4 regions of the Streptomyces sp. NPDC055099 genome follow, and region 3 is predicted to be linked to each of the others. Evidence: riboswitches for the same ligand, from Rfam matches in the RefSeq annotation. Region 3 holds a riboswitch; each other region holds the start of a gene.
The links. A riboswitch is a leader RNA that binds a small molecule or an ion and turns the genes downstream of it on or off. The one in region 3 is predicted to bind cyclic di-AMP.

Region 1 (7,761 bases), on a different contig from region 3:
GAGCTCGGACGCAGTCATACGGCGCTTTCGGCTGGGGGCGGTTGAGATCGCGACGAGGCGGAGCATGCCCACGCCGTCCCCGATTCTCACCACGGCGTTACGTACGTCCTGTACATTTTTTACAGGAAGCCATGGGAGCAGCCGACCCCGACAGAGGAGAGACGCGCCATGAACCGACCGTTCGCCCGTCATGTCCTGCCCGAGTTCACCGAGCACTCCAGTACGGGCCGACGCACGCTGGACCCCTACGCGAAGCTGCTCGAGGAGCGCATCGTCTTTCTGGGCACACCGATCGACGACACGTCGGCCAACGACGTGACGGCACAGTTCATGCACCTCGAACACCTGGCGCCCGACCGCGACATCGCGCTCTACGTCAACTCCCCCGGCGGCTCGTTCAGCGCGATGACCGCGATCTACGACACGATCCAGTTCGTCACCTGCGACGTGGAGACGACATGTCTGGGGCAGGCCGCGTCGTCGGCCGCCGTCCTGCTTGCCGCGGGCACCCCCGGCAAGCGGTTCATGCTGCCCGGCGCCCGAGTGCTGCTCCATCAGCCCGCCTTGACCGAGCCGGTCCACGGCCAGACCTCCGACCTGGCGATCCAGGCCGACGAACTCCTGCGCACCCGCGCGCGACTGGAGGAGCTGCTCGTCCGGCACACGGGGCAGAGCGCCGATCGTGTCGCGGCCGACATCGAGCGGGACAAGATCCTCGACGCGGCGGGGGCAGTCGACTACGGCCTGGTGGACGGGATCATCGCGAACCGCAAGTCCTCCCCGCGCTCCCCGGATCCGCGCAGCCCGGAACCACGCACCCCGGACGCGAGGTGAGCCACCGATGCTGCCGCCCGAGCTTCCCCCGCTGCCCGCACTCACCCGCGCCGAGGGCGAGTTGATCGACCGGTACCTCGAAGTGGTCGACCTGCTCGGCCGGATCAACCCCGCCCGCGCCTCGGACACCTACGGAGGACTGCGCGCGGCCCAGGCCCTGGTCGGCAGCGCGACCGCCCTGCGGGACGCGCTGACGCTCATGCACCAGCGGGGTGAAAGCGCCGTGCACGCACCGACGCTGGCCCGTGCGCTGCGCGTGCTCGACGGAGAGCGGCGGGCCGGGCGGGTCACCGTGCCGCCCCCATCCGCCCCCTGAGCAGCCGTCACCCCGGGCTGCGAACTCCGTAGCGTCCGGGGCCGATCTCAAACGAACCAAACGGGCTACCTCATTCAGCGTAGACATTCCTCCTTTTTCGAGACGTCTTCGGTTGCGTCAGATGTGTACGCGTGGGCCGGAATTCGTCGTTCCGGTGCTGGTCGAACGATCGTCCGGCGCGCTCTCCCGCTCCCGAATCCGACCGTGTCCACCCGAACGGTTCAGCCGTGAGGAGCCTCACAAAACGCCGTTTCGGCTCGGTTTTCGACCCCATGTCGGGTCAAGATCCTCTCCGACGACAAGCCCCCGCCACAGCGGCGGGGCGGTCCGGGCGGACGCCGAGTCCTGCCGCCACCCGGATGACCGGTCGACATCGGTGCATCGGCAGGAGTGGAGGACCCAGGCATGACGGGTCGGTCCGGAAGGTCCGGACAACGACCCTTGGGGTGAAGCCGCAGTACGCGGCCGGGCAACTTTGTCAGCCCGAATCCGACAGGTCATCCTTCACAGGCGGTTGACGAAGGGTTGCGCATGACTGCGCTGAATCATGTTCCGTCGCTGCTCACCAGGGTCGGGTCCGTATCCGCCCTCACGCTCGCCGTCGTAGGCGGCACCCTCGTGGCCCCGGGGCTCACGTCGGAGGCGGAGGCCGCGACACACGGGACGAAGGCGCTCAAGATCGCCGCCTCAAAGAAAGGCTCTCCGTACCGCTACGGAGCCACGGGACCACACCGGTTCGACTGCTCGGGCCTGACCCAGTACTCCTTCAAGCGCGCGGGCAAGAAGCTGCCACGCACCGCCGCCCAGCAGTACAACAAGACCCGCCACATCTCCGCGTCCAACCGCGTCCGCGGCGACCTGGTCTTCTTCCACTCCGGCCGGAACGTCTACCACGTCGGCATCTACGCCGGTAAGGGCCGGATCTGGCACGCCCCCAAGTCGAACACCAAGGTGCGGCTCGAGAAGATCTGGACGAAGAGCGTCTGGTACGGCAGGGTGCGCTGATCATCCGTCATCGGCCGGAGGGCGGGGCGACCCCCGCCCGGCCCTCCGGTCGGCGCGCCCGCCAGGCGTGGAGCGCGTCGGCGCGGATACTCGTGCGCCATGGCCGAAAACAACAGTTCTCCCGCCTCGGACCACCCATCGCGTAACGAGACGCGCTTCGAACGCGCCGACCGCAACTTCGCGGAGATCCTCCAGGAGCTGCGCGTCACGCAGGCCGGGGTGCAGATCCTCTTCGCCTTCCTGCTGACGCTCGCCTTCACCGAGCGCTTCCCCTCGCTCGACACGGTGCAGCGAACCACCTACGTCGCCACGCTGCTGCTCGCGGTGCTCGCCGCGGCGTTGTTCACCGCCCCGGCGGCCGTGCACAGGTCTCTCTTCGGTCAGCACTCCAAGCCACTGATCGTGCGGGTGTCGTCCCGCCTCGCCGGCATCGGTCTGGGTGTCCTGGTCTTCGCGGTCTCCGGCGCCGTGCTCCTGGTCGTCGACGTGGCGGTGGGCCGGACCGGCGGGATCATCGCGAGCGCGGCCACGCTGCTGGTGTGCGCGGGCCTGTGGGGGCTGCTCCCCCTTCTGCTGCGCCGTGCGCGCGACGACGAGGATTCGGACAGCTCGGACGACGTCAGGGCCTCACGACCCCGCTGAGGAGCCCCAGCCCGAGCACGCTCAGCGGGGTGAGGTCGAGTCAGCGGGGTGAGGTCGAGGGGGTCGCGGCCTCACCGCGGACGGGTGCCGTCCACGGCAGCTCGATCCAGACCGTCTTGCCGCCCTCGGGGGTGGGCGTGAACGACAGCCTGCCGCCGCACTCCATGGTCAGCCAGCGAATGATGACCAGACCGCGGCCGTTGTCCTGCTGGACGGCGGCGGGCAGCCGCTTGGGATAACGGGGGTGGCTGTCGGTGACCCCGATGCGCAGCTGCTCGTCCCGGTCCAGCTCGATGTCCACCCGGAAGGTGGGCGACTGGCCCCGGGTGTGCTGGACGGCGTTCGTGGCGAGCTCGGAGACGATGAGCCGGATCGTGTCGGCCGCCTCGGTCTCGCCCGGCAGACCCCACTCGGCCAAGATGCTCGCAACGTATTTCCGGGCCGCGGAGACCGAGGCAGGATCGCTCGGCAGGGTGACGGATGCTTCCTGAAGGTCTGCCATGGCGACGCTGTCCCTTTCCCACCGGGGCTCGGCTCCGACTCGTAACGAAGGCACGAGGACAGTCCCGGAATGGTGCTTCGCGCCAGACTGCCACTCTTGGACCCCTCAGAGGTGGCCATCCACCAAGATGTGCATATATCTGTCGCTCAAAACGGTGAACTCTGCTACGAGAGACCGTATTTGGGCGCGCGGTCGGCGCTTCCTCTACTGTCGCCCCTGAACGGCCCGGGGGAGGCCGAAAAGAAACGCTCCGTCGGGAAGGAGACGGACCATGCGGTACGGCCCAGCGGTGCGCCGCCGGAAACTCGGCGCCGAACTGCGTGCGCTACGCACGCACGCCGGGCTCACCAGTGGCCAGGCAGCGGACCGGGTCGGCTGGCATCAGTCGAAGGTCAGCCGGATCGAGACGGGACGTAGCAGCGTCAAGGCTGCCGACGTAGGTCTGCTGCTCGACGCGTACGAGGTGGCGGACCCCCAGCTCCGTCAGTTGCTGGTGGCATTGGCGGGCTCGGACGACGACGGCGGGCGGCGCCACTGGTGGCACGCCTATCGCGAGCTGCTGCCGCCCGCCTACCGCGACTTCATCAGCCTGGAGTCGCAGGCCTGCCGGATGCGCACCCTGGAGACCACCGTCGTGCCGGGCCTGCTGCAGACCCCGGACTACGCGCGTGCGGTGACGCGGGCCGCGCTCGACGGACTGCCCCAACAGCAGGTGGACACGCTGGTGGAGGTGCGTCTGGCCCGTCAGGACGTGCTGCGCGCGGCCCCGCCGCTGCGACTGAGCGTGATCCTGGACGAGGCGGTGCTACACCGGCCAGTGGGCGGCAGCGAGGTGCTCGCGGGCCAGTTGAAACGGTTACTGGAGGCCGCACAGTTGCCTCATGTACGACTTCAGGTGTTGCCGTTCGCCGCCGGAGAGCACGTGGGCCTCATCGGCCCTTTCGTTATTTTCTCCTTTCCGAACATTGCTGATCTGGATGTGGTTGTTCTCGACCACTTGACGAGTAGCCTCTACCTCGAACGGAAAGAAGACCTTCAGGCCTACACGGAGGCCTTCAACTCCCTTCAGAGAAAGGCACTTTCACCCGAGGAATCAACGGATCACATCGCCGGGATACGTGACGGCGCGTAAGGGGGCACCATGACGGCACTGCCTCGGCACGTACCTTCCAGCACTTCTCTGCACGGCGCACGGTGGTACCGCAGCAGTCGGAGCAACGGCATGAACAACTGTGTGGAGACAGCCTCGCTCGCTTCAGGGCCGAAGCAGGGGCTGCTCGCCGTGCGCGACTCGAAGAACACGGCAGGGCCCGCCCTGCTCTTCTCGCCCGCGACATGGGAGGCCTTCGTCCACGGCCTCCGGTGACTACCGGGGTGCGGCGCGGCTGATCACTCGTACGGCATCGGCGATCTGTCCGTCGGTGAGATCCGCACGGGCGGTCAGCCGCAGCCGCGAGATGCCGTCGGGCACCGACGGCGGACGGAAGCAGCCGACGGCCAGGCCCGCGCCCCTGCAGTCGGCGGCCCACCGCACGGCGGCTTCCGGTGACGGCGCGCTCACGGAGACGACGGCGGCGTCGGGGCGTACCGCCGAAAGCCCTTCCGCCGTGAGGCGTTCATGCAGCTCGGCCGCGACCGCGCGCGCCCGTGCGGCACGCTCCGGCTCCGCGCGCAGCAACCGCAGGGCCGCGAGGGCCGCCCCCACGGCGGCGGGCGCGAGCCCCGTGTCGAAGATGAAGGTGCGTGCGGCGTTGACCAGGTGGTCGATGACCTTGGCGGGGCCGAGGACCGCACCGCCCTGGCTGCCGAAGGACTTCGACAGGGTGACCGTGGCCACCGTGTGGTCCGTGCCCGCGAGCCCGGCCGCCTGCGGGGCGCCGCGTCCGCCGTCGCCGAGCACGCCGAGCCCATGGGCGTCGTCGACGACCAGACCGGCACCGAACTCCTGGCACAGGGCAGTGAGTTCGGCCAGTGGGGCCGCGTCTCCGTCGACCGAGAAGACGGTGTCCGAGACGACGACGGCCGGACCCGCGTGCGCGTCCAGCGTCTTGCGCACCGCTTCGGTGTCGGCGTGCGGCACCACCTGCGTCGTCCCGCGCGCCAGGCGGCAGCCGTCGATCAGCGAGGCGTGGTTGCCCGCGTCCGAGACGATCAGCGAACCGTGCGGGGCAAGGGCGGTGACGGCGGCGAGGTTCGCGGCGTATCCGGACGAAAGGACCAGAGCGGCCTCGAAGCCGCAGAACGCGGCCAGCTCGCGCTCCAGGTCCGCGTGCAGTTCGGTCGAGCCGGTCACCAGACGGGAGCCGGTGGCTCCACCGCCCCAGCGCCGGGCCGCGGCCGCCGCGCCCTCGGTGATCTCCGGGTGCCTGGCCAGGCCCAGGTAGTCGTTGCTCGCCAGGTCCAGGAGGCCGCCCGCGTCGGCGGGGCGGGGGCGCAGGGTGCGGACGAGTCCGGCCCGTGCGCGCAGGCTCGCCTGCTCGTCGATCCAGTCGAACGGCGAGCTCGCCATGGGGGTCCCCTCCGGGTCGCCGGCACGGGCCGGTTTGTAGACAGTGCACAGACCCTAGCCGTCCGGCCACCGGGCCAGGATGTGGCAATACCCACACCTCTCAGCGTTTCTGTTGTGCGAAGTCTCCTTGGAAAGCGGGGCCCCCGTGCGTAAGGATCAGCGCCATGGATCTGCTGAACACGCTGGTGGACAAGGGGCTTCGGCGCGAGCTGCCGACCCGTGAAGAGGCGCTGGCCGTGCTGGCCACGTCCGACGACGAGCTTCTCGACGTGGTGGCCGCCGCCGGGAAGGTACGGCGGCAGTGGTTCGGGCGCCGGGTGAAACTCAACTATCTGGTCAATCTCAAGTCGGGTCTCTGTCCGGAGGACTGCTCGTACTGTTCGCAGCGTCTGGGCTCGACGGCGGGCATCCTCAAGTACACCTGGCTCAAGCCCGACGAGGCCTCGAAGGCCGCGGCCGCCGGAGTGGCGGGCGGCGCGAAGCGGGTCTGCCTGGTCGCCAGCGGGCGCGGTCCGACCGATCGTGACGTCGACCGGGTCTCCCAGACCATCGAGGCCATCAAGGAACAGAACGACGGCGTCGAGGTGTGCGCGTGCCTCGGCCTGCTCTCCGCGGGCCAGGCGGACAAACTGCGCACCGCGGGCGCCGACGCGTACAACCACAACCTCAACACGTCCGAGAGCACGTACGGCGAGATCACCACGACCCACACCTACGCCGACCGCGTGGACACCGTGCAGCAGGCGCAGGCCGCGGGCCTCTCCGCCTGTTCGGGTCTGATCGCGGGCATGGGCGAGAGCGACGAGGACCTGGTGGACGTGGTCTACGCGCTGCGTGACCTCGACCCCGACTCGGTGCCGGTCAACTTTCTGATCCCCTTCGAGGGCACGCCGCTGGCCAAGGAGTGGAACCTCACCCCGCAGCGCTGCCTGCGCATCCTCGCCATGGTCCGTTTCGTCTGCCCCGACGTCGAGGTCCGCATCGCGGGCGGCCGCGAGGTGCACCTGCGCTCGATGCAGCCCCTGGCCCTTCACCTCGCCAACTCGATCTTCCTGGGCGACTACCTGACCAGCGAGGGCCAGGCCGGCAAGACCGACCTGGAGATGATCGCGGACGCCGGTTTCGAGGTCGAGGGCACCGACACGGTGACGCTGCCGGAGCACCGCGCGGACGCCGTCGCGGCCGCGGGCTGCGGGTCGCACGGCGAGGCCGGGGGCGGCTGCGGGCCGTGCGGTTCCTCGGAGCCGGAGGCAGAGTCGGTACCGGCATCGGCATCGGCATCGGCATCGGCCGGGATCTCCGAGGACGAGGCCTCCGAGGCGCGCACGGACCTGGTCGCGGTACGCCGCCGGGGTGCGGGAACGGACCTGGCGCCCAATGCCTGACCTCTCCGTTCCCGAACTCCTCGATCTCGACCGCCGTCATGTGTGGCACCCGTACGGCCCCATGCCCGGCCGCCAGGAGCCCCTGGTGGTCGAGGCGGCGAGCGGTGTGCGGCTGCGACTCGCGGGCGAGGGCGGCGAGTTGATCGACGGCATGTCCTCCTGGTGGTCGGCGATCCACGGCTACAACCACCCCGTGCTCAACGACGCGGTGCGCGGCCAGCTCGACCGGATGAGCCATGTCATGTTCGGCGGGCTCACCCATGAACCCGCCGTCCGCCTGGCGAAGCGCCTTGTCGACATATCTCCGGAGGGCCTCGAGCATGTCTTCCTCGCGGACTCCGGCTCGGTGTCGGTCGAGGTCGCGGTCAAGATGTGCCTGCAGCACTGGCGCTCGCTCGGCCGCCCGGACAAGCGGCGGATGCTGACCTGGCGCGGCGGCTACCACGGGGACACCTGGCAGCCCATGTCGGTGTGCGACCCCAAGGGCGGCATGCACGAGCTCTGGCAGGGGGCGCTGCCGCAGCAACTGTTCGCGGACATGCCGCCCGCCGGCTTCGACGCGTACGAC
Region 2 (7,761 bases), on a different contig from region 3:
ATCTTGGTGTTCGCGGGCAGCACCTCGGCGGCGAAGCGGCGGATGCCGCGCTCCCTGGCTACGGCGGCGATGTGTTCGAGGAGGGTGGAGGCCACTCCCCTGCCCTGGTGGGCGTCCTGCACGAGGAAGGCGACCTCGGCCTCGTCGGCGGGCGCACTCGCGGACATGCCGCGCTCGTCGATGCGGTCGAAGCGGACGGTGGCGATGAACTCGCCGCCCACGGTGGCCGCGAGACCCACCCGGTCGACCTGGTCGTGATGCGTGAAGCGGTGCACGTCCTTGGCGGACAGCCGTGGGTAGGGCGCGAAGAAGCGGTAGTACTTCGACTCGTCCGAGACCTGTTCGTAGAAGCTGACCAGGCGGTCCGCGTCCTCGGCCGTGATCGGCCTGATCCGGGCGGTGCCGCCGTCACGCAGGACGACGTCGGCTTCCCAGTGGGAGGGGTATGCGTGCCGGTCCGACGGGGTCTGCATGGGCCCAGGGTACGGGTCGCGGGGGCGCCTCGGCCGGGGCAGTCTAGGAGTCGTCGAACAGCCGGCGGAGCACTCGTGACGGCATGAGACACTGGTCTAGACAAGTGTGAGACACCTGGAAGGGCAGCAACACATGGCTGAGCGCCGCGTCAACGTCGGCTGGGCCGAGGGCCTTCACGCCCGACCCGCCTCCATCTTCGTCCGCGCGGCCACCGCCGCCGGCGTCCCCGTGACGATCGCCAAGGCTGACGGCAACCCCGTGAACGCCGCCTCCATGCTCGCGGTGCTCGGTCTGGGCGCGCAGGGCGGCGAGGAGATCGTGCTCGCCTCCGACGCCGAGGGTGCGGACGCCGCCCTCGACCGTCTGGCGAAGCTGGTCGCGGACGGCCTCGAGGAACTCCCCGAGACCGTCTAGTAAAGACTGGTACTCATACGCTGAAGGGCCTGCCCCGAAATAGGGGTGGGCCTTTCGGCTTTTCCACTGCTATTCGGGCAGCAGAAATAAGACCCCGCCCAATAGCGCTTCTTTGCACTTCTTTGTATACGGCGCCTCTGTTAAAGACGCAGACCCGCCGTGTTTACGGAATGTTGCGAACCCCTCACACCGGAGAGATGGCGCACGAAGCGCGGCCGGTGCGCGGAGGCCGTTCGCTCCGTGTGCTGAGTGGTGAGCGCGCGGGCCCGTTCCGCGTCCCCGCGAGCGACCGCGTCGACGATCGCGGCGTGCTCGGCCCAGGCCTCGGCGGGAGCCTCCGTCGGCTCGACCACGTACATCCATGCGATCTTGTGCCGGAGCTGCGTGAGCAGCGCCGTGAGGCCCGGGCTGCCGGACGCCTGGGCGAGCGTCTCGTGGAACCAGCCGCCCAGGGAGCGCAGATCCTCGCTCTGGCCGCGCCTCGACCGCTCCTGGCCGAGCCTGACGAGACCGCGCAGGACCTTCAGGTGCGCCTCCGTGCGGCGCTGGGCGGCGCGGGCCGCGCCCAGGGGCTCCAGGAGCGCGCGGATCTCAAGGAGGTCGGCGGCCTCCTGCTCGGTGGGCTCCGCGACGCACGCGCCCGCGTGCCGGCGCGTGACGACGAAGCCCTCGGCCTCAAGGGTGCGCAGGGCTTCGCGCACCGGGACGCGGGAGACTCCGTAGCGGCGCGCGAGCAGTTCCTCGGTGAGCCGGCCACCCCGTTCGTAGACACCGGAGACGATGTCGTCCCGGATGGCCGTGCATACCGAGTGCGCGGGAATGCGCATGACTGACCTCCGCCTTAATCCCCGCGAAACGCGGTCGATCGACGCCTGTTCTGCGACTCTATTGCAGGACGGCCGAATTTCCGACGGCAGGCCGAAATCCAGGGATACTTTTGGCCAAAGGAGATACGGGAACGGCGAAAGCCCCGGCTCTCGACGAGCCGGGGCTTTCGGTGAATCAGTGGCGCTTCGCGCGTCCGCCTTCGTCCGCCGGGATCAGACGTTGACGCCGTGCGAGCGGAGGTACGAGACGGGGTCGATGTCCGTGCCGTAGTCCGCGCCGGTGCGGGCCTCGAAGTGCAGGTGCGGGCCGCTGGAGTTGCCGGTGGAGCCGGAGAGGCCTATCTGCTGGCCCGGAGTGACCGCCTGGCCGACCGTGACACCGAGGGACGACATGTGGCCGTACTGGGTGTACGTGCCGTCGTTCATCTTGATGACCACGTTGTTGCCGTAGGCGCCGCCCCAGCCGGCCTCGACGACGGTGCCGGAGCCGACCGCGTGGACGGGGGTGCCGGAGGCGGCGTGGAAGTCCACGCCGGTGTGGCTGCCGGAGGACCACATGGCGCCGCCGGTCTGGTAGCCCGTGGAGACGTACGAGCCGGAGATCGGGGAGACGTAGGTGTTGAGGCGCTTGCGCTCGGCCTCGCGAGCGGCACGCTCCTTGGCCTCGCGCTCCTTCTTGGCCTTGGCCTTCGCCTCGGCCTCGGCCTTGCGCTTCGCCTCTTCGGCCTTCTTCTTGGCGGCCTCTTCGGCCTTCTTGGCCGCGGCGGCGGCGTCGGCGGCCTGCTGCTGGGCGGCGGCCTGCGCGTCGATGCTCTCGGCGAGCGAGTCGCCGACGGAGACGGCCTGGGTCAGGCCGGTGTGCTCGAGGGCCGCCGCGTCGTCGGCGGCGAGCGCCGGAGCGGCCAGGCCTCCGATGACACCGGTGGTGGTGAGGGCTGCGACGCCCGCCACGTTCGCGGTCGTACGCGTGAGGCGGCTCGGGCGACGGTGCTTCCCGGTGGCACGGGTGAACGCCATGAAGCGGCTGATCCTTTCCTTCCTTCTCGCCTACCGGGTTAGCTGACGGGTTCGGAGCAGGAAGGTCTCCTACGAGTCCCTCACCTGACGGCAAGGTTCCCGATTCACCCCAAGGGGACATGTGGGTCCCCGGCTCCCCTGGCTCGCGCCGTACGGGGACTCGGCGATGACTGTCCGGTGCCGCGGGTGCGACTACTGCATGACGAACAGCCGGGATGACGCTAAGCGGGCCGTCTTTCAAACGACAAACGGATCAGAGCTTTTGTAGCGCACGCCACAGGTCAGACACGTAACCTCCATAGCAATTCGGACATATGAGAACCCCAGTGGTAAATCTCAGCCACTGGGGTCCCGATATGTCCTGACTGTGACTCAGCTCGCGGTCACCCCGTGACCACACTCACTTCACCGATGCCGAGCGCCCTGACGGGCTCCTCGATCTGCGCGGCGTCACCGACGAGCACCGTCACCAGACGGTCCACCGGGAAGGCGCTCACGACGGCGGCAGTGGCCTCCACGGTGCCGGTCGCGGCCAACTGGCGGTAGAGCTGGGCCTGGAAGTCGTCCGGCAGGTGCTGCTCGACCTGGTCGGCGAGCGTGGCCGCGACGGACGCCGCCATCTCGTACTTGAGCGGGGCCACGCCCACCAGGTTCTGCACGGCGACATCGCGCTCGGCGTCCGTGAGGCCGTCGGCCGCGAGGGTGCGCAGGACCTTCCACAGGTCGTCGAGCGCCGGGCCCGTGGACTCAGTGTCCACGGAGCCGCTGATGGCGAGCATCGCGGCGCCGGTGCCGTCCGGTGCGGAACGCAGGACCTGGGCGAACGACCGTACGCCGTAGGTGTATCCCTTCTCCTCGCGCAGGACGCGGTCCAGGCGTGAGGTGAGGGTGCCGCCGAGGCAGTACGTGCCGAGCACCTGCGCGGGCCAGACACGGTCGTGGCGGTCCGGTCCCACGCGGCCGATGAGCAGCTGTGTCTGGACGGCTCCGGGGCGGTCCACGATGACGACACGCCCGGTGTCGTCCGCGGTCACCGGGGGCACCGGACGCGGCTCGGCGGTGCCGCCCGTCCAGGCGCCGACGGTGTCGGCGAGGACGGCGTCCAGGTCGACGCCGGTCAGGTCGCCCACGATGACGGCGGTCGCCGTGGCGGGACGCACGTGCTTCTCGTAGAAGGTGCGCACCGCCGCCGAGTCGATGGCCGTGACCGTCTCCTCGGTGCCCTGACGGGGGCGCGACATGCGGGAGGTCGCCGGGAAGAGCTGCCGGGACAGCTCCTTGGCGGCGCGGCGCCCCGGGTTCGCGGCCTCGTGCGGGATCTCGTCCAGGCGGTTGCGCACGAGGCGCTCGATCTCGCTGTCCGCGAAGGCGGGGGCGCGCAGGGCGTCGGAGAGCAGGCCGAGCGCCTTCGGGAGGCGGGAGACCGGGACTTCGAGCGAGACGCGTACGCCGGGGTGGTCGGCGTGCGCGTCCATGGTGGCGCCGCAGCGGTCGAGTTCGGCGGCGAAGTCCTCGGCGGAGTGCTTGTCCGTACCTTCGTTGAAGGCTCTCGCCATGATCGTGGCGACGCCGTCGAGGCCGGCGGGCTCGGCGTCGAGCGGCGCCTCCAGGTGGACCTCCACCGCGACGACCTGCTGGCCGGGCCGGTGGCAGCGCAGCACCGTGAGGCCGTTGTCCAGGGTGGCGCGCTCGGGCGCGGGGAAGGCCCACGGCCGTGCCTCGCCCGCCTGGGGCTGCGGGTGGAACTGCATCGTTGCGGCCTCGGTCACTTCGCCGCCTCCTCTTCGTCCTCGTCGGTGGCTTCAGCGCCCGCTGTGTCCGCTACGGGTTCGTACACGAGCACCGCGCGGTTGTCGGGGCGCAGGCGGGCCGCCGCGGCCTCCCTGACCTCTTCCGCGGTGACGTCCAGGACGCGGCCGACGGCGGTGAGGGCGAGCTGCGGGTCGCCGAACAGGACGGCGTAGCGGCAGAGTTCGTCCGCGCGGCCCGCCACCGTGGAGAGGCGGTCGAGCCACTCGCGCTCCAGCTGTGCCTGGGCGCGCTCCATCTCCTCCTCGGTGGGGCCCTCTTCCGCGAAGCGGGCGAGCTCCTCGTCGACGGCGGCCTCGATGACGGGCACCTCGACGTCGCCGGACGTCTTCACGTCGAGCCAGCCGAGCGAGGGGGCGCCGGCGAGTCGCAGCAGGCCGAACCCCGCCGCCACGGCGGTGCGGTCGCGGCGCACGAGGCGGTTGTAGAGCCGGGAGGACTCGCCGCTGCCGAGGACCGTCAGCGCCAGGTCGGCCGCGTCGCACGCGCGCGTGCCGTCCTCCGGGAGGCGGTAGGCGGCCATCAGGGCGCGGGCGGGGACCTCTTCCTCGACGACCTCGCGCAGCTCCTTGCCGATGATGTCCGGCAGCGAGCCGTCACGCGGCGGCTGCTTGCCGTCGTGCGAGGGGATGGACCCGAAGTACTTCTCGACCCAGGCGAGGGTCTGCTCCGGGTCGATGTCGCCGACGATCGACAGGACCGCGTTGTTGGGCGCGTAGTAGGTACGGAAGAACGCCCGCGCGTCCTCCAGCGTCGCCGCGTCCAGGTCGGCCATGGAGCCGATCGGAGTGTGGTGGTAGGGGTGGCCCTCGGGGTACGAGAGGGCGGTCAGCTTCTCGAACGCCGTGCCGTACGGAACGTTGTCGTAGCGCTGGCGGCGCTCGTTCTTGACGACGTCGCGCTGGTTCTCCATGGATTCTTCGTCGAGCGCGGAGAGCAGCGAGCCCATGCGGTCGGCTTCCAGCCACAGGGCCAGCTCGAGCTGGTGGGTGGGCATGGTCTCGAAATAGTTCGTGCGCTCGAAGCTCGTGGTGCCGTTGAGCGAACCGCCCGCGCCCTGCACCAGCTCGAAGTGGCCGTTGCCCTGCACCTGCTTCGAGCCCTGGAACATGAGGTGCTCGAAGAGGTGCGCGAGGCCCGTACGCCCCTTGACCTCATGGCGTGAACCGACGTCGTACCAGAGGCAGACCGCGGCGACCGGGGTCAGGTGATCCTCGGAGAGCACCACGCGCAGGCCGTTGGCCAGCCGGTGCTCGGTCGCTGTCAGGCCGCCGGAGCCGGCCTCGGCTGTGGCCGTGTGACCCATGGGCATGTACGTCCCTTCGATCGCGAAAAGCTGGAAATTCTGCCAGTCCTGACACTGTATGCAAGCGTGCCGACAACCTGTGAAGTTCCCGCTCCGCGCTCGGCGTAGTCGGCCCCGAAGTCCGGGTCGTGGTCGGCGTTGTCAGTGGGACAGTCCACAATGGTCGGCGTCAGATCCCTTTGATGCCCTGGCAGACACCCTGAAGGAGCCGCAGCAGCGATGGCCCGCCGCAGCACGAAGACCCCGCCGCCCGATGACTCGTTCGAGGAGAAGATCCTCGACATCGACGTCGTCGACGAGATGCAGGGCTCCTTCCTCGAGTACGCGTATTCGGTCATCTACTCGCGCGCCCTGCCGGACGCCCGCGACGGCATGAAGCCGGTGCACCGCCGCATCGTCTACCAGATGAACGAGATGGGCCTGCGCCCCGACCGCGGCTATGTGAAGTGCGCCCGCGTCGTCGGCGAGGTCATGGGTAAGTTGCACCCGCACGGCGACGCGTCGATCTACGACGCCCTGGTGCGCATGGCCCAGCCCTTCTCCATGCGCCTGCCGCTGGTGGACGGCCACGGAAACTTCGGCTCCCTCGGCAACGACGACCCGCCGGCCGCCATGCGGTACACCGAGTGCAAGATGGCCGACGCGACGTCCTTGATGACGGAGTCGATCGACGAGAACACGGTCGACTTCGAGTCGAACTACGACGGCCAGGAGCAGGAACCGGTCACCCTCCCGGCGGCCTACCCGAACCTCCTGGTGAACGGTGCTTCGGGCATCGCCGTCGGCATGGCGACGAACATGCCGCCGCACAACCTCGGCGAGGTCATCGCCGCCGCCCGCCACCTGATCAAGCACCCCGGGGCCGACCTGGAGACGCTGATGCGTTTCGTGCCGGGCCCCGACCTGCCCACGGGCGGCCGCATCGTCGGCCTGACCGGGGTCAAGGACGCGTACGAATCAGGGCGCGGCACCTTCAAGATCCGCGCGACGGTGGCCGTCGAGAACGTGACCGCACGCCGCAAGGGCCTGGTCGTCACCGAACTTCCCTTCTCCGTGGGCCCCGAGAAGGTCATCTCGAAGATCAAGGACCTGGTCGGCTCCAAGAAGCTGCAGGGCATCGCCGACGTCAAGGACCTCACGGACCGCTCGCACGGCCTGCGCCTGGTCATCGAGATCAAGAACGGCTTCGTCCCGGAGGCCGTCCTGGAGCAGCTCTACAAGCTGACGCCGATGGAGGAGTCCTTCGGCATCAACAACGTGGCCCTGGTGGACGGCCAGCCCCTCACGCTCGGCCTGAAGGAACTGCTCGAGGTCTATCTCGACCACCGCTTCAACGTCGTGCGCCGCCGCAGCGAGTTCCGCCGCGGCAAGAAGCAGGCCAGGCTCCACCTGGTCGAGGGCCTTCTGGTCGCCCTCCTGGACATCGACGAGGTCATCCGCCTCATCCGCTCCAGCGAGAACTCCGCGCAGGCCAAGGAGCGCCTGATGGAGCGCTTCTCGCTGAGCGAGGTCCAGACGCAGTACATCCTCGACACGCCGCTGCGCCGCCTCACCAAGTTCGACCGCATCGAGCTGGAGTCCGAGCGCGACAAGCTCAACGCCGAGATCGACGAGCTGACCCGCATCCTGGAGTCGGACGCCGAGCTGCGCAAGCTGGTCTCCGCCGAACTGGCCGCCGTGGCGAAGAAGTTCGGCACGGACCGGCGCACGGTCCTCCTGGAGTCCGCGGGCACCCCGGCCCCCACCGTCTCGCTGCAGGTGGCGGACGACCCCTGCCGCGTGCTCCTCTCCTCGACCGGCCTCCTGGCCCGTACGGCCAACGGCGAGCCCTTCGCCGAGAGCGAGACCAAGCGCGTCAAGCACGACGTGATCGTCTCCGCCGTGCCCGCGACCGCGCGGGGCGAGGTGGGCGCG
Region 3 (7,761 bases):
CGACGAGGTCCTGTGCGCCGACGCCACGCACCCCCAACTGCCGTACCTGCGTGAGGCGGGCGTGCGCGTGGAGCAGGCGGCGCCCACCGCCCAGGAACTGGTGGACGCCTGCGCCGGCGGCCGTACGGTCCTCGTGGTCGCCACGGCCGAGGGCGACAGCGCCCTGACGGACGGCCTCGCGCGGCTCGCGGGCTCGGGCCGCGTCGCGATGCCGGACCTCGAACTGCTCCCGGCGTCGTACGACCTGCCGGGCGCGCGGCTCCTCGACCTCGTCCAGGTCATGGACCAGATCCGGGTCGAGTGCCCGTGGTCGTCGCAGCAGACGCACAAGGGCCTGGCGAAGTACGCGATCGAGGAGGCGTACGAACTGGTCGAGGCGATCGAGGAGGGCGACAGGGACGAGCTGCGCGAGGAACTCGGCGACGTCCTGCTCCAGGTGGTCTTCCACTCCCGTATCGCGGAGGAGGACGAGGAATCCCCCTTCTCCGTGGACGACGTGGCGGGCACGATCGTCGAGAAGCTCATCCACCGCCACCCGCACGTCTTCGGCGACGACGCGGCGGACACCCCCGAGGACGTCAAGGCGCACTGGCTCCGCACGAAGGCGGAGGAGAAGCAGCGCTCATCGCTGACGGAGGGCATCCCCCTCGGCCAGCCGGGCCTGGCCCTCACGGCCAAGCTGGCCTCCCGGGCACGGACGGCGGGCCTGGAGGTCCCGGTCCCGGCGGGCGAGGGCATCGGCTACGAACTCCTGGCGCTGGCGCTGCGCGCGGAGAGGGAGGGAATCGACCCGGAGGCGGCCCTGCGAGCGGCGGCACGGGCTTACCGGGACGCGGTGCTTGCGGCGGAGGGCGGGCCCGGGACACAGGGGAGTTCCAGCCTGTCCGGCGAGTGATGTAGAGGCCGCCCACCGAGCGAGGCGAGGGACTGATCAGCCCGTCCGGCGATTGAGGACGAGCTCGGCGGAGCCGGTGATGACGGCGGCGGATAACGTCGTCCCATGCAAGACCAGCCGCCCGCCCCCGCCGGGGACACCCCCGCAGCCTGCCCCGCAGGGGCGCACACCCCCGTGCCCGAGGCCCAGGGGCCTGAACTCTTCACATGGGAGTTCGCCACCGACCCCTACCCCGCCTACGCCTGGCTCCGCGAGCACGCGCCCGTGCGCAAGACGCGGCTGCCCAGTGGTGTGGACGCGTGGCTGGTGACCCGGTACGGCGACGCCAAGCAGGCACTCGCCGACCAGCGGCTCAGCAAGAACCCGGCCCATCACGGCGAGCCCGCGCACGCGAAGGGCAAGACCGGCATCCCCGGCGAGCGCAGCGCGAACCTCATGACGCATCTGCTCAACATCGACCCGCCGGACCACACCCGCCTGCGCCGCCTCGTCTCGAAGGCCTTCACTCCCCGCCGCGTCGCCGAGTTCGCGCCCCGCGTCCAGGAACTGACCGACCACCTCATCGACCAGTTCGCGGAGAAGGGGGAGGCCGACCTCATCCACGACTTCGCCTTCCCGCTCCCCATCTACGCGATCTGCGACCTGCTCGGGGTGCCCCGCGAGGACCAGGACGACTTCCGCGACTGGGCGGGGATGATGATCCGGCACGGGGGCGGGCCGAGGGGCGGAGTCGCCCGGTCCGTGAAGAAGATGCGCGGCTACCTCGCCGAGCTGATCCACCGCAAGCGCCTCGAACCCGGCGACGACCTCATCTCCGGGCTCATCCGCGCCTCCGACCACGGCGAGCACCTCACCGAGAACGAGGCCGCCGCGATGGCGTTCATCCTTCTCTTCGCCGGGTTCGAGACCACCGTCAATCTCATCGGCAACGGCACGTACGCCCTCCTCACCCACTCCGAGCAGCGTGAGCGGCTCCAGGAATCGCTCGGGAACGGCGACACCGGGCTCCTGGAGACAGGGCTCGAGGAACTCCTCCGCTTCGACGGTCCCGTCGAACTCGCCACCTGGCGGTACGCCACCGAGCCGCTGACCGTCGGAGGGGAGGACATCGCCGCCGGCGACCCCGTCCTCGTGGTCCTCGCCGCCGCCGATCGCGACCCCGCGCGATTCGACCGGCCGGACACGCTCGACCTGTCCCGCCGCGACAACCAGCACCTCGGCTACGGCCATGGCATTCATTACTGTCTCGGCGCACCGCTGGCCAGGCTCGAAGGACAGGCCGCCCTCGCGACCCTCCTGCGGCGCCTCCCTGACCTGCGCCTGGCGGCGGAACCTGGTGATTTGAGATGGCGTGGCGGGCTCATCATGCGGGGACTGCGCACGCTTCCCGTGGAGTTCACACCCGCACAGAAGAGCAAATAATCGACCCCTGAAACGATGTTTAGCTGACGGACCGTCAAGACTGTGACTTTCACGTGATCTCCGCTGCATCGACTTGTGACAAGCGTTCGACTGCCGCTACGTTCACCGACGACTCGGCATCCCGTGCCGCAGTCGTCGCTCCAGTCACGCGAAAGGCAACCGCATGCTCTCCGGCAATGGTCGTCACCGACGCCCCCGCCAGGCCCCGGCCCTGATCGTCGCGGCAGGAGTGGCGGGATCGGCCATCGCGATCCCGCTGCTCGGCGCCACCAGCGCGAGCGCGGCGGACACCGCCACATGGGACAAGCTCGCGGAGTGCGAGAGCGGCGGTTCCTGGAGCGCGGACGCGGGCAACGGCTACTACGGCGGGCTCCAGCTCTCGCAGCAGACCTGGGAGGAGTACGGCGGCCTCGACTTCGCGCCGAGCGCCGACCAGGCGAGCCGGTCCCAGCAGATCTCCGTGGCCGAGAAGGTCCTCGACGACCAGGGGCCCGACGCCTGGCCGAGCTGCGCGCCGATCGCCGGTCTCACCGAGGGCGGTGCCGCCGCCGACGTCGACCCGGGCGCGCCGATCACGACCATTCCTTCTGACGAGCCGTCGGAATCGACCGGTTCCGGCGAGTCGTCGAAGCCCGGCGGGTCGGGCGAGCCGGACGCGTCGCCGAGCGAGTCGGCCGACCCCTCGGGCAGCGCCGAGCCGTCCGGGAAGCCGGACGCCGACGACGCGTCACGAGACAAGAATCACGACGAGTCGGGCAAGTCGGGTGACTCGGACGGCTCGGGTGACTCGGACGAGTCGGCCGGGCCCGGTGACTCGACCAAGTCCGGCGACCCGGACAAGTCCGGGCGCGACGAGGCCACTTCGCCCGCCCCCTCGCCCTCCACGGGCGAGGGCGAGGGCCGTCACCGCGGCGGCAGCGCCGACGACGAGGCGTCCGAGGGCTCCGCCCGCGAGGGTTCGGGCCGGCACGCCTCGCGCGGCGACGAGCGCGAGCACGACGTCTCCGACGGGACGTACACGGTCCGTTCCGGGGACAGTCTCTCGCTCATCGCCGACGACTTGGACGTGAAGGGCGGGTGGACCGAGCTGTACGCCGAGAACGAGAAGTCGGTCGGCTCCGACCCCGACCTCATCCTTCCCGGTCAGAGCCTCGATTTGGGCGAAAAGTAGGGGTAGTTGGCGAGTCGCTTTGCGCTTGATGTCCCAATTGGCGCAAGTGAGACATGGGTCTCAGAAGCCCTGATCGTCTTTGAAATTCGGGCGATCGCATGTCTACGGTCGTGACCGCTCGCCACAGCGGGCCCCGCCGGTCGGTACGCCGAGTCCTGCCAACGGCCGTTCGGGAACAGTCGTCGCGTAAGCGCCGTAGGCAGGAGCGGGGGACCCAAGGTTTGCGCCGGGCCCGGCCGTTGAACGTCTCGCGAGAGCGAGGCGGGGAGACGGACGGGAACGGCTAGGGGTTAAGTCGCACTCAGGAAGTGCGGCCGGGCAACTTCATCGGCCCGAACCCGACAGCTCACCTCGCAGGCGTCGGTGAGGGGATCACTCATGCTGTTTTCCAGCAAGGGCAAGCACCGCCGCCCGTCCAAGGCCACCCGTGTCGCCACGCTCGCCGGCGTCACCGGTGTCGCGGTCGCGGCCCCGCTGATGGCGGCCGGCCAGGCCTCCGCCGCCACGAACTCCGAGTGGGACGCCGTCGCCCAGTGCGAGTCGGGCGGCAACTGGTCGATCAACACCGGCAACGGCTACACGGGCGGCCTGCAGTTCTCGGCGTCCACCTGGGCCGCGTACGGCGGCACGAAGTACGCGCCCACCGCCGACAAGGCCTCCAAGGCCCAGCAGATAGAGATCGGCGAGAAGGTCCTCGCGGGTCAGGGCAAGGGTGCCTGGCCGAGCTGCGGCGTCGGCCTCTCGAGCGCCTCCAACGAGGGTGGCGGTGCGCAGGAGAGCGCCCCGCAGCAGACCCAGGAGCAGCCCAAGAGCCAGCCCACGCCGCAGACCGAGCAGCCGCAGCAAGCCGCTCCGAAGGCGGAGGCCGCCCCGAAGGCCGAGTCCAAGAAGACCGTCGAGACCCCGACCGGCCAGACGGTCAAGAAGGGCGACGGCGAGTACAAGGTCAAGAAGGGTGACACCCTCTCCAAGATCGCCAAGGCGGAGGACGTCAAGGGCGGCTGGCACAAGGTGTACAAGCTCAACGGCGACATCATCGAGAACGCCGACATGATCTTCCCGGGCCAGCAGCTCCACCTCAGCTAAGCGGTAGCTGCCTCCCCACCCCCGTCCCCTCGGGTCCACCCCGCCCCGGTGCGCGTATCCCCCGTACGCACCGGGGCGGGGTATGTTTGTTCCGTTCGGAAACTTTTTGCTCTCGGTTTGTCCACAGGACGGGCGCTCGGCTGGCTCTTGTCCGGGAGCCGGTTAGGCTCGTGTCCGCGAGGCCAACGCCTCGCGTACCCGCGTCACATCCCAGAAGGAGATGCTCGTGCCGTCCATCGACGTCGTCGTAGCCCGGGAAATCCTGGACTCCCGAGGCAACCCCACGGTCGAGGTCGAGGTCGGCCTCGACGACGGCAGCACGGGTCGTGCCGCCGTTCCGTCCGGTGCGTCCACCGGTGCTTTCGAGGCCATCGAACTCCGTGACGGTGACCCCAACCGTTACCAGGGCAAGGGCGTCGAGAAGGCCGTCCTCGCCGTCATCGAGCAGATCGGCCCGGAGCTCGTCGGGTACGACGCCACCGAGCAGCGCCTGATCGACCAGGCGATGTTCGACCTCGACGCCACCGACAACAAGGGCTCGCTCGGCGCCAACGCCATCCTCGGCGTCTCGCTCGCCGTCGCGCACGCCGCGTCGGAGGCCTCCGACCTCCCGCTCTTCCGCTACCTCGGCGGCCCGAACGCGCACCTGCTGCCCGTTCCGATGATGAACATCCTGAACGGCGGGTCGCACGCCGACTCGAACGTCGACATCCAGGAGTTCATGATCGCGCCGATCGGCGCCGAGTCGTTCTCCGAGGCCCTGCGCTGGGGCACCGAGGTCTACCACACGCTGAAGAAGGTCCTGAAGGACAAGGGCCTGTCCACCGGCCTGGGCGACGAGGGCGGCTTCGCCCCGAACCTGGACTCCAACCGCGCCGCGCTCGACCTCATCCTTGAGGCCATCAAGCAGGCCGGCTACGTCCCCGGCGAGCAGATCGCGCTCGCGCTCGACGTCGCCGCGTCCGAGTTCTACAAGGACGGCTCGTACGACTTCGAGGGCAAGTCCCGCTCGGCCGCCGAGATGACCGAGTACTACGAGGAGCTCGTCGCCTCGTACCCGCTCGTCTCCATCGAGGACCCGCTGTTCGAGGACGACTGGGCCGGCTGGAACGTCATCACCGAGAAGCTCGGCGACAAGGTCCAGCTCGTCGGCGACGACCTGTTCGTCACCAACCCCGAGCGCCTCGCCCGCGGCATCGAGGAGAAGTCGGCCAACGCCCTCCTGGTGAAGGTCAACCAGATCGGCTCGCTGACCGAGACCCTGGACGCCGTCGAGATGGCGCAGCGCAGCGGCTTCAAGTGCATGATGTCGCACCGCTCCGGCGAGACCGAGGACGTCACCATCGCCGACCTCGCCGTCGCCACCAACTGCGGCCAGATCAAGACCGGCGCCCCGGCCCGCTCCGAGCGCGTCGCCAAGTACAACCAGCTCCTGCGCATCGAGGAGATCCTGGACGACGCCGCGGTGTACGCCGGTCGTTCGGCGTTCCCCCGCTTCAAGGGCTGAACAACGGCAAGCTCCGGCTCCGCTGAGTAGATACGTACGTCCCCGTACTCGGTCCCGTACCGTGTGCGGGGACGTTCGTACGTATCGGGGAGGCGGCACACATGGCCGTGAAGGACCGCGACCGGTTCTCCACCGCGACCAGGCTGCGGCTGCTCGGCGAGCAGACCGCGGAGCGTGTCTACCGCTCCCAGACCAAGCGCCAGGCGCGCCGTTCCCGGCTCACGGGACGCGCCGCGCTCCTCGCGCTCGTGCTGTGCTCGCTGGTCGTCGCCCTCGCCTACCCGATAAGGCAGTACGTCTCCCAGCGCGCGGAGATCGCCGACCAGCGCAAGGAGCAGGCCGAGCGCCGCGAGCACGTCGAGAGGCTGAAGGACGAGAAGGCCCGCTGGCGTGACGACGCGTACGCGGAGCAGCGCATCCGGGACCGGCTGCACTATGTGATGCCGGGCGAGACCGGGTACACGGTGATCGACCCCGAGGCGGCGAAGAAGCAGCGCACCGACCAGGGCGCCGCCGCCAGGCCCTGGTACTCGAACGTCTGGGACGGCGTCGACAAGGCGGACCGCCCGGCCGACGACGACTGAGCCCGACGCACCCGTCGTCCGGCTCAACAGAACCTCTACGGAACCGATCGAAAGACAGGCATGGAAACGCCCCCGCCGACCACCCCGCGCACCGAGCCCACCGACGCCGACGTCGAGGCATTCAAGCAGCAGCTCGGCCGCCCGCCGCGCGGCCTGCGGGCCATCGCCCACCGCTGCCCCTGCGGACAGCCGGACGTCGTCGAGACGGCGCCGCGCCTGCCCGACGGGACGCCGTTCCCGACGACGTACTACCTGACGTGCCCGCGGGCCGCGTCCGCGATCGGCACCCTTGAGGCCAACGGCGTCATGAAGGAGATGTCGGAGCGGCTGAAGACGGACCCCGACCTCGCTGCCGCCTACCGCAAGGCGCACGAGGACTACATCGCGCGCCGTGACGCCATCGAGGTCCTGGAGGGCTTCCCGAGCGCGGGCGGCATGCCGGACCGCGTGAAGTGCCTGCACGTCCTGGTCGGCCACTCCCTGGCCGCGGGCCCCGGCGTGAACCCGCTGGGCGACGAGGCGATCGCGATGCTCCCGGAGTGGTGGCGCAAGGGGGCGTGCGTGTCCCTCGCGGAGGGCGAGCCCGCGGGGGAGAGCGCATGACCCGCGTCGCCGCGATCGACTGCGGCACCAACTCCATCCGCCTCCTTGTGGCGGACGCCGACCCGCTGACCGGTGAACTCGTCGACCTGGACCGCAGGATGACGATCGTCCGCCTCGGCCAGGGCGTGGACAAGACGGGCCGCCTGGCCCCGGAGGCCCTGGAGCGGACCTTCGCGGCGTGCCGCGAGTACGCCGAGGTCATCAAGGCCCACGGCGCCGAGCGCGTCCGTTTCGTGGCGACCTCCGCCTCCCGCGACGCCGAGAACCGCGACGACTTCGTACGCGGGGTCCTGGACATCCTCGGTGTCGAGCCGGAGGTCATCAGCGGTGACCAGGAGGCCGAGTTCTCCTTCACGGGGGCGACGAAGGAGCTGACGGGCAGCGACCACCTCGCCAAGCCCTACCTCGTCGTCGACATCGGCGGCGGCTCCACGGAGTTCGTCGTCGGCGACGACACCGTCCGCGCCGCCCGCTCCGTCGACATCGGCTGCGT
Region 4 (7,761 bases), on a different contig from region 3:
GACGGCGCGGCGGCTGGTCTGACCCACGGGCCTGCCCGGCCGACGGCCGGGACCCGGCCCCGGCTCAGCGGTGCGCGCCGCTCGCCACCGGGGTGGGGCCCAACTTCCGTATCGCCCAGCGGTAGTGGCCGACCGCCTTGGTGATGCCGATGAGGCCCGTCAGCCACACGATGAGGCCCGCTCCCATGCCGAGCACGACATCGCTGTACGAGTCCCTGCCGGGCTCGGCGTAGGCGGCGGAGGCGAAGGACGCCCAGAGACTGAGCGCGCACACGGTGAGGGACGAGAGGAGCCAGCAGAGGCTGAGCCCGGGGGAGCGCAGAGCGGCGTCCGATGCCGGATTGCTGTCCAACGCCAGCCAGCTGTCGGTGAGTTCGCGGAGCTTCCGGTCGTTGCGGATGCCGAAGACGACGCCCACGACGGAGGGGGCGAGGGCCCCGAGGCCCAGGACCGCGCAGACCGGACCCATCACGAAGGCCATCGGATCGTGGTCCTCGATCATTTCGAGCGGCACTGCCAGGAGCGACCAGCCGATGAGGCAGCCGAGCGCCAGCAGCCAGAGCAGCAGGAGGCGGTGCACGCCCAGGCTTCGTCGGCGCAGGTCTTCCAGGGCCATGCCGCGGTCGTACAGCAGCGCGTTCCGGTCCGGCCAGGTGCGCAGATGGGCAGGTGGCGGGGGCGGCGGCAGCGTACGGCGGGTCATGGCCCTGACAGTACCTGCGGGCCCGCACGGTCTCGCGGGACGCCCTGAAGCATCTCCCGTGCCCCTCCCGTGCCCCTCCCGCGTCCCTCTCCCGCCCCTCACGCCACTCGCGTCGCCCCCGCGAACGGCATCTGGCTGATCGGTGCGAGGCGGACCGGCGCGCTGGGGTTCGGGGCGTGGATCATCTGGCCGTTGCCCACGTAGAGGCCCACATGGCTGATGCCCTGGTAGAAGAAGACCAGGTCTCCGGGCTGGAGTTGGGAGCGCGAGACGCGCTCGCCCGCGGCGATCTGCGCGTACGTCGTGCGCGGCAGGCCGACGCCAGCCGCCCGGTAGGCGGCCTGGGTGAGCCCCGAGCAGTCGAAGGCGTCGGGGCCGGTGGCTCCCCACACGTAGGGGCTGCCGAGAGCCTTGTAGGCGTACGAGACGGCCGCCGAGGCGCGGGAGTTGGGTGCCTTGCCCGGGGCGCCCCGGAGGCCGTCACGGCCCGCGTCACGCGATGCCCTGTCCTCGCCCGCGAGCTCCGCGCGCTGGTCGCCGGTGAGCTGTGACAGGAGCCGCTTGGCCGCGCCGAGCTTTCCGGTGACCGTCTTCTTGTGCTTCTTCAGCTCCGCCTGGCGGGACGTGAGGTGCGCGAGGGTTTCGTCGGCCTCGGTGCGCAGCTGATCGATCTCCCGGAGCTGGTTCCGCACACCGGTGACGGCCGCCGCCTGACGACTGTCGGCGCGGTCGGCGATCGCGGCGCGCTCCAGATACTGGTCGGGATCGGAGGAGAGCGCGAGCTGGACGGCGGGGTCGATGCCGCCGCTGCGGTACTGCGCGGCGGCGATCGAACCGAGCCCTTCACGCGCCGAATTGAGCTTCTCCGTCTTCCGGGCCGCCTCGTCACGCAGCTCGCCCAGGGACTTCTCGGCGCCCTCGGCCTTCTCCTTGGCTCCGTTGTACTTCTCGGTGGCGATCTCGGCCTCGCGGTAGAGCGCGTCGACTCTGGACTTCACCTCGGCCGGGCTGAGCCGTGGATCCGCATGTCCCGTGCCGTCGAACGCGGTGGCCGTGGCGGCTCCCGCGAGGACGATGGTGGCGGCGGTACGGGCCGTATGGCCACTGAGCGAGCGCTGTTTCGGCTTGCGGTGCGCTGCCACGAAGGGGGGCTCCTTAAGGTTCCGGCGACGGCCCGCACAGGGGGAGCGGGCCGCCGCCGGATTCTCGGCGGTGGTAACCGACTGCCGCCCCGGGTCCGGGCGGCGGTGGGGAGCCGGTCACCTGACGAAGGACGCTAAACCTGACCGTCACGGGTTGGTGACGGATTGTGCGCAACTGACGCGACTGTGGCGTCCGGTGACCTCAAGTGACCGCGTGATCCGCCGAACCGGCAGTCTTCGGAGGCGCACGTGACCGATGCGGCGCTCGGGGGCCACCTGGCTACGGAGGGGTGATACGGCCCCGGCTAGGCTCCGGAACCATGGACGTTCTCACCCATCTCTTCGTCGGCCTGCACATCATCGGCATCGCCTCCCTCCTGGGCGGTTTCCTCACCCAGATGAAGCAGATGGGCCAGGGCACGGCCCGCTTCGTCCCCGCGATGCTGCACGGCGCGCTCACGATGCTCGTCACGGGCGTGGTCCTGGTGGGCCTCAACCAGGCGGACGACAACCCCGTCAACAACGTCAAGATCGGCATCAAGATGGCCGTCCTGATCGTGATCCTCGCGCTGGTCTACGTGAAACGGGACGACGAGCAGGTGGACAAGGGGATGTTCGGCGCCGTCGGCCTGCTGACCGTCGCGAACATCTTCATCGCGGTGCTGTGGACCTGAGTCCGCGGATCCGACCGGCCCACTACGCGCGCGTGGCCCGCAATCCCCCCGGGAATGCGGGCCACGCGCGCGTGATGGGCTCCTGGGCGAGTGCTCAGGCGGGCCGCACCACACTGTGGATCGGCATGTAGTAGATCGACTCCACGCGGACGTTCGTCCCCGGCTTCGGCGCGTGGATCATCTTGCCGTCGCCGATGTAGATCCCGACGTGGCTGATGTCGTCGTAGAAGAACACCAGGTCGCCGGGCTTGGCGTCGGCCGTCTTCACGGTCGTGCCGACCTTCACCTGGTCCCACGTCGTACGCGGCAGGGAGATCCCCGCGGCCTTCCACGCGTCCTGGGTGAGCCCGGAGCAGTCGTAGGAGTCGGGCCCGGTCGCGCCCCACACGTACGGCTTGCCGATCTGCGCCTCGGCGAAGTTGATCACCTTCGCGGCCTTCGTCGCGTAGCCACTGTCCGTGCCGTCGGAGCCGGAGCCGGAGCCCGTGTCGGTGCCGGAACCCGTGTCCGTGCCCGAGTCCGGAGTCTCCTTCTCGCGCTCCTTGGCCGCCGCCTCTTCCGCCGCCTTGCGCTTGGCCTCCGCCTCGGCCTCCTGCTTGCGCGCCAGCTCGGCGGCCTTGCGCTTGGCCTCTTCTTCCTTCTTCTTCTCGATCGCCGCGAGGCGTGCCTTCTCCTCGGCCGTCAGCTCCGAGAGCAGCGTGCGCGCCGCGCCCAGCTTCTTCTGGACGGTCTGCTTGCTCGTCCGCAGGTCGTCCCGCGAGTCGCTCAGCGTCTCCAGGCTCTTGGCGGCCTTCGTGCGCTGCTTCGTCGCCGAGGCCTGCTGCGTCTGGTAGTCGTCGACCGCCTTCTTCTGGCGTGCGGTCAGCCGGTCCGACAGGTGGTTCTGGTCGAAGTACCCCTGCGGGTCGTCGGCGAGCATCATCGTGGCGGTCTCGGAGACGCCCCCGGTGCGGTACTGGGCCGCGGCGAACGTGCCCAGCTGCCGGCGGGCCTCGTTCAGCTTGTCCGTGCGCTTGGCCACATCGTCGAGAAGGGTGTCGACCTTCTTGCGCTGCTTGTCGGTGCGCTCCTTGACGGAGTTGTACTTCTGGGTGGCCACGCCCGCCTGGTGGTAGAGGTCGTCGACCTTCTTCTGCACCTCTTCGAGGCTGGGCTTCTGGGGCGCTGACGGTGCCGCTTGCGCGCTCTGTGACAGGAGAGCCACGGAGGTGAGGGCTGCCGTCGTGATGCCGAGGGCCGGAGCGGTGCGTAGGCCGGTGATGCGGGCCCGCGGCTTGCGGTGCGACGCCAAGGGAGGCGACTCCTTCCGTAGACCGCCTACCGGGTTAGCTGTCGGGTTCGGGCGGGTGATTCCGGAAGGTTGCCCTACGGTCCCGTACCGCGTACGGGACCGATTCACCCCAAGTTCTTGGTGGGTCCCCGGCTCCGAGGAGATCGAACTCGGCGGAGGCCACCCGTTCCCGGCGGGGTTCGCCGGTGGGAGTACGAGCAGCCCGCGGAGCACGGTAGCCAACTCGTGTGCTCCGTGTGAAGGTTGATGTTCGATATGCCCGATACGTTTTCGTTACTTTACGAAGCTCTTGACGCGGACACGCGGCGCCGTCGCGGAACGTGACGGGCCGCGGGCGGGGCGTGTGCGGGGCATGTGCGGGTGGACGTGGCCGGAACCCGGGGCGGGTTGTCAGTGGGGCCGCCTAGACTCGGGAGGCGATGAGCAGCCTCTTTGATGACAGCTTCCTGGCGGACCTCAAGCCCTCGCGGGCTTCCGAGGAGGAGCCCCCGCCGCCGCCCGAGGACAGCGCCCCGGAATCCGTTCCGGACGATCTGTTCGACGGGAAGTTCGACGCGCCCGTACCCCGGGACGCGCACTACCGCGGTGGCGCCCCGCGCCCCGTGATCGACCCGGCGGCCCTGCTCGACGGGCTGAACGAGAACCAGCGCGCGGCCGTCGTGCACGCGGACTCCCCGCTGCTCATCGTCGCGGGCGCGGGCTCCGGCAAGACCCGGGTCCTGACGCACCGCATCGCGTATCTCCTGGCCGAGCGGCACGTGCACCCGGGGCAGATCCTGGCAATCACGTTCACGAACAAGGCCGCGGGCGAGATGAAGGAGCGCGTCGAGCAGCTCGTCGGGCCGCGGGCCAACGCGATGTGGGTGTCGACGTTCCACAGCGCGTGCGTCCGCATCCTGCGCCGCGAGTCGAAGAAGCTCGGCTTCACCTCCTCCTTCTCGATCTACGACGCCGCCGACTCCAAGCGGCTCATGGCGCTGGTCTGCCGTGACCTGGACATCGACCCGAAGAAGTTCCCGCCGAAGTCCTTCAGCGCCAAGATCTCGAACCTGAAGAACGAGCTGATCGACGAGGAGACCTTCGCAGGACAGGCCGCCGACGGCTTCGAGAAGACGCTCGCCCAGGCGTACGCGATGTACCAGTCGCGGCTGCGCGAGGCGAACGCCCTCGACTTCGACGACCTGATCATGACGACGGTCCACATGTTCCGCGCGTTCCCGGACGTCGCCGAGCACTACCGCCGCCGCTTCCGCCACGTGATGGTCGACGAGTACCAGGACACCAACCACGCGCAGTACGCCCTGGTGCGCGAGCTGGTGGGCCCCTCCGGAGGCGAGGGCGACGACCCGGCCGAGCTGTGCGTCGTAGGTGACGCCGACCAGTCGATCTACGCCTTCCGTGGCGCCACGATCCGCAACATCCTCCAGTTCGAGGAGGACTACCCGGACGCGACGACGATCCTCCTGGAGCAGAACTACCGCTCCACACAGACGATCCTGACCGCCGCCAACGCCGTCATCGAGCGCAACGAAAGCCGCCGCCCCAAGAACCTGTGGACCAACGCGGGCGCGGGCGCGGGCATCATCGGCTATGTCGCCGACACCGAGCACGACGAGGCGCAGTTCGTCGCCGACGAGATCGACCGGCTCACCGACGCGGGCGACGCGAAGGCGGGCGACGTCGCGATCTTCTACCGGACGAACGCGCAGTCACGTGTCTTCGAAGAGATCTTCATCCGCGTCGGCCTGCCCTACAAGGTCGTCGGCGGCGTCCGCTTCTACGAGCGCAAGGAGGTCCGGGACGTCCTCGCGTATCTGCGCGTGCTCGCCAACCCGGAGGACTCCGTCCCGCTGCGGCGCATCCTGAACGTGCCCAAGAGGGGCATCGGCGACCGCGCGGAGGCGATGATCGACGCGCTCTCGCAGCGCGAGAAGATCTCCTTCCCGCAGGCACTCAAGCGCGTCGACGAGGCGTACGGAATGGCGGCCCGCTCGGCCAACGCCGTCAAGCGGTTCAACGTGCTGATGGAGGAGCTGCGGACCATCGTCGAGTCCGGCGCGGGGCCCGCCGTCGTCCTGGAGGCCGTGCTCGAACGCACCGGGTACCTCGCCGAGTTGCAGGCCTCGACCGACCCGCAGGACGAGACGCGCATCGAGAACCTCCAGGAACTCGCCGCCGTGGCCCTGGAGTTCGAGCAGGACAGCGGAGCTGCCGCCTCTGAAGGCGAAGGCGAAGGCGAAGGTGAAGGCGAGGCCGAGGGCGAGGAGGCCGCGGGCACCGGTGTGTCCGGCACCCTTTCCGAGTTCCTGGAGAGGGTCGCGCTCGTCGCCGACTCCGACCAGATCCCGGACGAGGAGGACGACGGCTCCGGAGTCATCACGCTGATGACGCTGCACACCGCCAAGGGCCTTGAGTTCCCGGTCGTCTTCCTGACCGGCATGGAGGACGGCGTCTTCCCGCACATGCGCTCCCTCGGCCAGGTCAAGGAACTGGAGGAGGAGCGCCGCCTCGCGTACGTGGGCATCACGCGCGCGCGTGAGCGGCTCTATCTGACCCGGTCCTCGATGCGCAGCGCCTGGGGACAGCCCTCGTACAACCCGCCCTCACGCTTCCTCGAGGAGATCCCGGAGGCGCACCTGGACTGGAAGCGGAAGGGTTCCGTCGGCGCGCCGGCGACTTCCGGCCCCGCGGCCGGGATCGCCTCCTCCTTGTCGTCGTCCCGCTCGCGGACCGGCGGCGCCCAGGGCTTCGCCACGCGCCGCGCATCGGAGAAGCCGGTGGTCGCGCTCGCGGTCGGGGACCGGGTCACGCACGACCAGTTCGGCCTCGGAACCGTGGTCGGGGTGAAGGGGACGGGCGCGAACGCCGAGGCGACGGTGGACTTCGGAGAGCCGAAGCCGAAGCGGCTCCTCCTGCGGTACGCACCGGTGGAGAAGCTCTAGAACCGCGGGGGCGGCCGGAGTTACGTCGGGTCGAGGCCGTGGCTGCGCAGCCACGGCAGCGGGTCGATGGCCGAGCCGCCCGCGGGACGCACCTCGAAGTGCAGGTGCGGGCCCGTGGAGTTGCCGGAGTTCCCGGAGAAGGCGATGGGCTGGCCCGCCTTGACGGGGCCGCTGGAGATCTTGTGCGTGGAGAGGTGGCAGTACCACGTCTCCGTGCCGTCCTTGGCGGTCACGATCGCCATGTTGCCGTAGGCGCTGTTCCACTTCGTGGAGACCGTGCCGTCGGTGGCGGCGAGCACCTCGGTGCCGTACGACACCGGGAAGTCGATTCCGGAGTGCGCGGACATCCAGTTGACGCCCGCCTGGCCGTAGTACGCGCTGAGACCGTGCTGCTTCACCGGCAGCGAGAACTTCGGGCGCAGGCGCTCCTTGCGCGCGGCTTCCTCGGCGGCCTTCTTCTGGGCGGCGACCTTCTCCGCCTTGAGGTCGATGCGCTCCTGGGTGCGGCTCGCGCGGTCGGCGAAGTCACCGGCGTCCGCCGAGAGGTTCGCCAGCTGCGTGTCGAGCTTGTTGTTGGCGGCGGAGGGCTGCACCGACGTGGGGTCCGGGGCCGTTGCCGCCTGCGTCTCCTTGCCGTCGTCGCCGCCGAAGTTGCCCACGGAGGCCGCGGCGATACCCGCGACGCCCATCACGCAGGCGGAGGGCACGGCGACGGTGAAGAGCGCGGAGCGCTTGGCGGGGGAGCGGCGGCGGGCCCGGGAACGGGAGCCGTGCGAACGGTCCATGAGCGGCGGTTCGTCGTCACCCGCGGAAACCCTGCGGGTCGGCTCGACCGGGCCGAGTGAATCGGCGGGAGCCTCGTCGGGCGTGAACTCGTGCTCGGCGGGAACCGGTTGGGCGTAGGCGTCGGGGGAAGGCGGACCGGAGTCGTATGACGCGGTGGCGTAGGACCCGGTGTCGTAAGGCGAATGCTCGTACGGTTCGGGGGCCTCGTACGTGTCGGGCGCTC

Region 1: it holds a riboswitch for cyclic di-AMP, as region 3 does, so the genes downstream of both, ACWFRU_RS13375 (C40 family peptidase) here and ACWFRU_RS35260 (transglycosylase family protein) in region 3, are expected to answer to the same signal.
Region 2: it holds a riboswitch for cyclic di-AMP, as region 3 does, so the genes downstream of both, ACWFRU_RS08545 (M23 family metallopeptidase) here and ACWFRU_RS35260 (transglycosylase family protein) in region 3, are expected to answer to the same signal.
Region 4: it holds a riboswitch for cyclic di-AMP, as region 3 does, so the genes downstream of both, ACWFRU_RS14770 (NlpC/P60 family protein) here and ACWFRU_RS35260 (transglycosylase family protein) in region 3, are expected to answer to the same signal.

Annotation. Positions count from the first base shown of each region.
Region 1 is NZ_JBSGUA010000004.1:416,980-424,740, forward strand. Features, by position in the region: gene ACWFRU_RS13360 (amidase) at 1-18, opposite strand, end outside; gene ACWFRU_RS13365 (ATP-dependent Clp protease proteolytic subunit) at 169-834, shown strand; gene ACWFRU_RS13370 (hypothetical protein) at 842-1,150, shown strand; cyclic di-AMP (ydaO/yuaA leader) riboswitch at 1,515-1,678, shown strand; gene ACWFRU_RS13375 (C40 family peptidase) at 1,682-2,155, shown strand; gene ACWFRU_RS13380 (DUF6328 family protein) at 2,255-2,797, shown strand; gene ACWFRU_RS13385 (ATP-binding protein) at 2,838-3,299, opposite strand; gene ACWFRU_RS13390 (helix-turn-helix domain-containing protein) at 3,571-4,431, shown strand; gene ACWFRU_RS13395 (DUF397 domain-containing protein) at 4,441-4,665, shown strand; gene ACWFRU_RS13400 (8-amino-7-oxononanoate synthase) at 4,666-5,808, opposite strand; gene bioB (biotin synthase BioB) at 5,973-7,193, shown strand; gene ACWFRU_RS13410 (adenosylmethionine--8-amino-7-oxononanoate transaminase) at 7,186-7,761, shown strand, end outside.
Region 2 is NZ_JBSGUA010000003.1:116,098-123,858, reverse strand. Features, by position in the region: gene ACWFRU_RS08560 (bifunctional acetate--CoA ligase family protein/GNAT family N-acetyltransferase) at 1-473, opposite strand, end outside; gene ACWFRU_RS08555 (HPr family phosphocarrier protein) at 607-888, shown strand; gene ACWFRU_RS08550 (GntR family transcriptional regulator) at 1,029-1,715, opposite strand; gene ACWFRU_RS08545 (M23 family metallopeptidase) at 1,929-2,732, opposite strand; cyclic di-AMP (ydaO/yuaA leader) riboswitch at 2,745-2,908, opposite strand; gene ACWFRU_RS08540 (M16 family metallopeptidase) at 3,116-4,501, opposite strand; gene ACWFRU_RS08535 (M16 family metallopeptidase) at 4,498-5,853, opposite strand; gene ACWFRU_RS08530 (DNA gyrase/topoisomerase IV subunit A) at 6,067-7,761, shown strand, end outside.
Region 3 is NZ_JBSGUA010000019.1:25,653-33,413, forward strand. Features, by position in the region: gene ACWFRU_RS35245 (nucleoside triphosphate pyrophosphohydrolase) at 1-895, shown strand, start outside; gene ACWFRU_RS35250 (cytochrome P450 family protein) at 1,001-2,317, shown strand; gene ACWFRU_RS35255 (transglycosylase family protein) at 2,481-3,488, shown strand; cyclic di-AMP (ydaO/yuaA leader) riboswitch at 3,670-3,863, shown strand; gene ACWFRU_RS35260 (transglycosylase family protein) at 3,867-4,574, shown strand; gene eno (phosphopyruvate hydratase) at 4,801-6,081, shown strand; gene ACWFRU_RS35270 (FtsB family cell division protein) at 6,183-6,665, shown strand; gene ACWFRU_RS35275 (DUF501 domain-containing protein) at 6,726-7,268, shown strand; gene ACWFRU_RS35280 (Ppx/GppA phosphatase family protein) at 7,265-7,761, shown strand, end outside.
Region 4 is NZ_JBSGUA010000005.1:66,452-74,212, forward strand. Features, by position in the region: gene ACWFRU_RS14750 (LuxR C-terminal-related transcriptional regulator) at 1-22, shown strand, start outside; gene ACWFRU_RS14755 (hypothetical protein) at 65-703, opposite strand; gene ACWFRU_RS14760 (NlpC/P60 family protein) at 802-1,845, opposite strand; gene ACWFRU_RS14765 (hypothetical protein) at 2,166-2,519, shown strand; gene ACWFRU_RS14770 (NlpC/P60 family protein) at 2,614-3,810, opposite strand; cyclic di-AMP (ydaO/yuaA leader) riboswitch at 3,819-3,975, opposite strand; gene pcrA (DNA helicase PcrA) at 4,230-6,752, shown strand; gene ACWFRU_RS14780 (peptidoglycan DD-metalloendopeptidase family protein) at 6,773-7,761, opposite strand, start outside.